Regions from separate parts of the Mycolicibacterium celeriflavum genome, predicted to be linked through region 2. Evidence: riboswitches for the same ligand, from Rfam matches in the RefSeq annotation. Region 2 holds a riboswitch; the other holds the start of a gene.
What was found. A riboswitch is a leader RNA that binds a small molecule or an ion and turns the genes downstream of it on or off. The one in region 2 is predicted to bind cobalamin.
Positions count from the first base shown of each region.

Region 1: another riboswitch for cobalamin. It lies ahead of G6N18_RS18715 (ABC transporter substrate-binding protein); the one in region 2 lies ahead of metE (5-methyltetrahydropteroyltriglutamate--homocysteine S-methyltransferase).

Region 1 covers NZ_AP022591.1:3,861,291-3,864,696, reverse strand. Annotated here, with positions in the region: gene G6N18_RS18720 (FecCD family ABC transporter permease) at 1-833, opposite strand, end outside; gene G6N18_RS18715 (ABC transporter substrate-binding protein) at 830-1,810, opposite strand; cobalamin riboswitch at 1,899-2,021, opposite strand; gene G6N18_RS18710 (WhiB family transcriptional regulator) at 2,055-2,321, opposite strand; gene G6N18_RS18705 (MBL fold metallo-hydrolase) at 2,471-3,391, shown strand.
Region 2 covers NZ_AP022591.1:4,007,879-4,011,284, reverse strand. Annotated here, with positions in the region: gene metE (5-methyltetrahydropteroyltriglutamate--homocysteine S-methyltransferase) at 1-1,585, opposite strand, end outside; cobalamin riboswitch at 1,702-1,902, opposite strand; gene G6N18_RS19410 (Dyp-type peroxidase) at 1,994-3,208, opposite strand; gene G6N18_RS19405 (copper chaperone PCu(A)C) at 3,201-3,406, opposite strand, start outside.

The DNA of each region.
Region 1 (3,406 bases), 150 kb from region 2:
ACCGCGACCATCGCGCCCACCATCAACGCGACCACGACGAACATCGCTGCGCGGAACCGATGCACATCCAAACCCAGTGCGGTCGCGGCCTCTTCGCCGCTGTACAGCAGGTTCAACGACCGGGTCACCGCCAACAGCGCCGCCACACCGATTGCCACCACGATTGCCGGTATCCACACCATCGACCAGGTCGCCCCACCCAGGCCGCCGAGCATCCAACGCACCGCGGACTGGGCCTTGTGCGGGTCATCGGAGGTGACGATCAGCAGGCTCGAGGCGGCCGAAAGTATCTCGGCGACCGCGACCCCGGCGAGTATCAATCGGATCGTCGTCATCCGACCGCCCGTCTGCGCGAGGAAGTAGACGGCGACCAGTGCAATCAGCGCTCCCACGAACGCGGCCGCCGGTAGCACCATCAGGCCGGCCCCGACGCCGGCCACCAGCACCGAGACCGCACCCACCGAAGCGCCCGACGAGATACCGAGCAGCATCGGGTCTGCCAGTGGATTGCGCACCACCGCCTGCAACGTCATCCCACACGCCGCCAGGCCCGCGCCGACCACGGCTGCCAGCACGACCCTCGGCAGCCGCGCGTCGAGCACGATCGAGGCACGCGTCGGCGGCCATGTCGCGTCCCACAACACCGGGTTGAGTTCGTGCAGCAGAATTTGCCACACCTGCCCGGGAGGAATCGCCACCGAACCGATGGTGACCCCTGCGGTCGTGCACACCAACAGCAACACCACGAGCAGCGTGAGCGCGAGGCTGTATGAAAGGCGGCCGTGAACCGGCGGTGCAGCGCAGGCCGGTCGGTCCAGGATGGCCGACGTCACCCGGTTCGTCCCGGGTGTAGCTGTTCGGCAAGCGATTTCACCGCGTGCCCGACACGGACGCCCGCCGTGATGGAAGACAGCGGCAGCACCGCGAAGCGCTGGTCCCGAACCGCCGGCACCCGCTGCAGCACCGGGTTCTCCCGCAAGAACCTCTTCTTCTGCTCAACCGACTGGTCGCCATAGTCGTAGATCAGGATCACCTCAGGCGCCCGCTCGGCGAACTGTTCGAACGACACGTCAGCCCACACCTTCGGTACGTCGGCGAACAGGTTCCGCCCGCCCGCCGACTCGATGATCTGGTTGCCGATACCTTTCCCGCCGGAGGTGAACACCGTGGTCTCGCCGCTGTCATAGACCGCGACATCAACCGGCGCCGCGCCGTGGATCCGATCCCGACTGTCCTGCAGGGTGCGGCGCTGCCGTTCGATCTCCTGTTCGGCTCGTTCACTGACGCCGAATATCCCTCCCAGCGTTCGGATTTCGTCGTCCACGGCGGACATCGTCATCGGTCCGGGGGAGCAGTTCTCGGTGTTGAGATGCGTGTCGATGCCCACCTCGGTCAGCCGCTCTCGGCCGCGCCCCTCCTTGTCGTCGAATGCACTTGCCCAGCCTCCGTAGACGAAGTCGGGCTCGGTGGCGAGCAGCGTCTCGAACGACGGGTACTCCTCGGCGATCACCGATATCGAGTCATAGGCCTCCTGGTACTCGGGCAGGATTCGGTCGTCCAGGAATGCGGTCGCAACCATGGACTTCTCCAGTCCGAGCGCCAACATCGTCTCGATCGCGTGCTGATTGAGGGCGACAGCACGGCGCGGCGGACGCTCATATGTCGTGGTGATGCCGCAGTTGGTCACGGTGACGGGAAACCCGGCCACGGGTTCGACGGCCGCGAGGTCCGATGGTGGTGCCGGTGTACCGCATCCCGCAAGAAGCAGTGCCGAGATCGCCGCCGAAGCAAGGTGTCGACGCGCCGCCATCTTCCGTGCCTCCCGTCATGGGCGGATGCGACGGGAGCACGCTCGGCATGCCGAGGTCGTCCTCGCCGGGGAAATCCGCCCCAGTTGTGGTGAGGAGGCGACCGCGAGGAGTATCTGGCTCTCGGCGCGGTCGAAAGAATGCGCCGATCACAGTGGCGGGACCGCGCCGGATTCACACCGGCTTCCTCGGGTCACGGTCGCCTGTCGGGGACGATCCTGCCACACCCGAGTCCGCCGGCGCTGATCAACCTGAGCGAGATACGCCGAGCCGCTGCCGCTCTCGCGGCGTCGTCGCGCCCCAGATGCCCCAGGGCTCCACATGCGTGAGCGCATACCGCAGGCAATCGCGTTGCACCGGACACCGACGGCACACTTCCTTGGCTCGTTCCTCGCGAACTGCCCGGCGCTGACCGCGCTCGGCATCGGACGCGAAGAAGATCTCGGTCGGCATCCCACGACACCGTGCGCGCAATTGCCACGACCGATCGTCTGCGTGGTGACGGCAAGACATGTTCCTCCTCACCTCGGTACGCTAACGTTAATGACAATCATTTTCAACACAGGGAGGTCGGGTGCGCACCCCAGTGGTGCTGATCTGCGGTCAAGGGGATGCCGACGGGGTCGCTGAGGTGTTGGCCGGCGCGTCATAAGGTTGGCGCTATGCGCCTCAAGGTCGGCAGGCCGGACCTCACGGACTACGCGAGCTACTTCGACACGCCACCGGCGTCGGCGAGCACACCCCTGACCGTCACCTGGGCGGGTGTCACCACTCTGCTGATCGACGACGGCAATTCGGCCGTACTGACCGACGGCTTCTTCTCGCGGCCCAGCCTCGGCGAAGTGGCCTTGCGGCGGCTCGCGCCGTCGCAACCGCGCATCGACGGCTGCCTGACCCGCCTGCGCATCGACCGGCTGCAAGCCGTCCTGCCCGTCCACACTCACTACGACCACGCGATGGACAGCGCGGTGGTCGCCGAACGGACCGGTGCGAACATCGTGGGCGGAAAGTCGGCCGCCCAGGTGGGCCGCGGCCACCGGCTGCCGGAAGACCGCCTCGTCGTCGTCACCCCCGGGGAGCCCGTCCGGCTCGGGGCCTACGACGTCACGCTCATCGAGGGTGACCACTGTCCACCCGACCGGTTCCCCGGCGTCATCACCCGACCGGTCGTCCCACCGGTCAAAGTGTCGGCATACCGATGTGGCGAGGCGTGGTCCACGTTGGTTCACCACCGGCCGTCGGGTCGACGCCTGCTGGTGGTCGGCAGCGCGGGGTTCGTGCCTGGCGCACTGGCAGGACAGCGCGCCGACGTGGCGTACCTCGGTGTCGGGCAACTCGGATTACAACCCGAGCGGTATCTCGTCGACTACTGGCAGGAGACCGTGCGGACGGTGCGCGCGCGCCGCGTGGTGCTCATCCACTGGGACGACTTCTTCCGTCCGCTGCACGAACCGCTGCGCGCGCTGCCCTACGCCGCCGATGATCTCGACGTTTCGATGCGGGTGTTGTCGCGGCTGGCCCACGAGGATGGCGTCGCGCTGCACCTGCCCACGCTCTGGCAGCCCGCCGATCCGTGGAGCTGAGCCTCTTTCAGCGAG
Region 2 (3,406 bases):
ACAGAATCGGCGGGCGCACGCACCGGCTGCCGTAGGACTGCACCCAGCCGTTCTGCGTCGCGAAGAACCCGTCGAGTTGTTCGGCGAAGTACTGCACCATGTCGTTGCGTTCGGGCTCACCGTGAACGAGCACGTCGAGACCGAGTTCCTCCTGCAACCTGATGACGTCGGCGATCTCGGCCTTCATCCGACGCTCGTACTCCGCGAAGTCGATGGTGCCGGCGCGCAGGTCCGCACGCGCCACCCGGATGGCCGAGGTCTGCGGGTAGGAGCCGATCGTCGTGGTCGGAAGCAGAGGCAGCTTCAGCCGGTCCTGCTGCGCCGCGCGACGCTTGTCCGCAGGCCCGCGCTGCGCCCTGGACGCCACGATCGACGAAATCCGCGACCGGACCTGGCCGTTGTTCAACCGCGGATCCACGCGCCGCGCCTCTACGGCCGCGTTAGACGCCGCGACCTCACCGGAAATCGCGTCGCGTCCCTCCCTCAAGCCTCGGGCGAGTGTCACCACTTCGGCAACCTTCTCGAATCCGAATGCCAGCCAACTGCGCAGCGCGGCATCGACGTCCGGCTCGGCGTCGAGGGAGTACGGCACGTGCAGTGTCGAGCACGACGTCGACACCGCGACGTGGCCGGTAGCGCCCAGCAGCGTTGTCAGTGTCCCGAGCGCGGCCTCGAGGTCCGTGCGCCAGACGTTACGCCCGTCGACGATACCGGCGACCAGCAACTTGTCCGCGAGCTCAGGTACCGCGGCGACCGATGACCCACTGCCGGCGACCAGGTCAACGCCGATGGCCTCGACCGGCGTGCGCGCCAGCGCGGGCAGCGCATCGGTGAGCTCGCCGAAGTAGGTGGCCACGAAGATCGCCGGACGCTTCGCCAGCCCACCGAGGAACTGATACGCCCGCTCGGCGAGTTCGCCTGCGTTGTCGACGATGTCGGTGACCAGCACCGGCTCGTCGAGCTGCACCCACTCCACGCCCCGGTCGGCGAGCAGTTGCAACAATTCGCCGTACACGTCCAGAAGTTCGCCGAGGCGCTCGAGCGGCGCACTTCCTCCGTCGACCGCCTTGCTCAACGCGAGGAAGGTGACCGGCCCGACGACCACCGGACGCGCCGGAACACCCTGCGCACGAGCCTCTTCGAGTTCACCCAGAATTTTGGCCGGGTTCAGCGCGAACCTGGTCTGCGCGCCGAGTTCGGGTACGAGGTAGTGGTAGTTGGTGTCGAACCACTTGGTCATCTCCAGTGGCGCGATGTCGTCGTTGCCTCGCGCGGCCGCGAAGTAGCGATCCACTTCGTCGGGCACATCGGCGACCCGCGGCGGCAGTGCGTCGACCATCATGGCGGTGTCGAGCACATGGTCGTAGTACGAAAAGGTGTTCACCGGAACGGAGTCCAGGCCGGCCGATGTGAGCGCCTCCCACGTACCGCGGCGCAGGTTCGCGGCCACGGCCTCGAGTTCGGTGCGGTCGATACCGCCCGCCCAGTACTTCTCGACGGCGCGTTTGAGTTCCCGGTTCGGCCCGATGCGCGGCGCACCGAGGATGGTGGCGGTGAAGGGCCGGTAGGTGGCTTGTGTGGTCATGACGACGTCCTCATCGGTGCGGCGGATGGTCATCGCCAGTAGACGTCAAGCCGAACACGGCATCGAACCGGCTTCGGCCACAGCCTATTCCACGAGGCGATGCACCACCGGGCGCGGCGCGCCCGGTACAGCTGGCAGGTCTTCGGACTTGCAGGCCCGCGCGAGGAAGATCGCGCACCTAGTGGCCGTCGCTTCCCAGCCCGTCGGGGCCAGTGCTGGTGACGGCGGTCGTTCCTGCACACCGCTGCGGGACAGTTCCGGATTCTCACCGGGTTCCCTCTCGCGCCGCACCCGGACCGGCATGCAGCACTCGATCTCGACGTTCCGACTTCGTCCCCGAGGCCGGGTCGCCGACAAACCAGTTGCGCTGACCAGCCTACCCTTGCCGACGCCCGTGACCGCGACCGCCTACACCAGCAGCGTCTGGCCGAGATATCCGCCCGTACCGACTCCGGGCAGGATCGCGAACGTCGCCGACCCGATCGTGGTGATCCACTCGTTCAGCGCATCTGCCGCCGCGAGACGCTGCTGAACCGGCGTGAACTGGACGGCCGGATCGCGTTGGTAGGCAGCAAAAACCAGGCCGCATTCGGTGGTGCGCCCGGCCGGCGGCGGATCGTCGAAGTTGTAGGGGCGGCGGAGGAATTGTTCATGCTCGTTGCGGTGCCGGGCCAACGCAATGTGCGCGTTCGGCGGGATCACCGGGATGCCGTTCTCGGTCGCGGCGAAATCCGGTTCGTCGGATTCCCGCTGTCCGGTCAGCGGGGCGCCGGTGTCGAGTCGACGCCCGACCGTGAGTTCTTTGCTGCTGCGGTCGAGTTCGTCCCAGGTGTCCATCTCTGCGCGGATCCGGCGCAGCACCAGGATCGTGCCGCCGCCGAACCACGGCTGATCGTCGCCGGCATCCCAGACGTGCCGGTCGAAGCCCGCCGCGTCGGTGATGTTGGCGGTCCCGTCGATCTGGCCCATGAGGTTGCGCATGCTGGCGCCCTCGCCGTTTCCGACCGCGTTGCGGAATCCGGTCTGCCGCCAGCGCGCAGTGGTCATGGTGCGGACGTTCTTCAGCAGCACCCGGGCGGTGTGCGCGACGGTGACCGGGTCGTCGGCGCAGATCTGCAGCAGGAGATCACCGCCACACCACTGCGGGTCAAGTCGGTCGGTGGTGAAGGCGGGCGGTTCGGCCAGAGCCCGCGGACGCCGGTGCGCCAACCCGATCCGGTCGAACAGACCCGGCCCGAGGCCCGCCGTGACGGTGAGACGCGCCGGCCGGTGTGCCAGTTCGGGTTCGGTATCCGCCAGTGCGGGCGTGCCCTGCGTCAACCGCGCGGCGTCCGAGGTCCACAGCTTGAGGACCGCGGCCAGCGTCTCCCGCGGACTGCGCCGGGGTTGCGGTGCGAGGTCCAGCGCCACGAACAGCGCGTGCGTCTGTGGCGGCGTCGCCACGCCGGCCTGATGCTTGCCGTGGAACGGTTCGACGGCCCGGTCGAACGGTTGCGGTGCGACCGCGGACTGCGCGACGCTGCCCTGCGTGAGCGTCGCCCCTGCCGCCACCGCGGCGGCGCTGCCCGCGAGCAGGCGCCGCCGGTTGAACCGTACGGAACCGCCGGTCGAGCGCTCAGCCATGACCGTCGTGCGGCGACGACCCGCCGGTCGACGGCTGATAATCCTCGTCCGCGCCGGCGAAGTCACGCACCTGCGCGGTGACGGGCAGCGTCGAACCGTCCTCGAACTCGACGGTCAGCGTGACCTCTGAACCCGGCGCCAGCGGCTGCACGAGGTCCATCAACATCAGGTGGTCCCCGCCCGGCACCAGCGCATGTG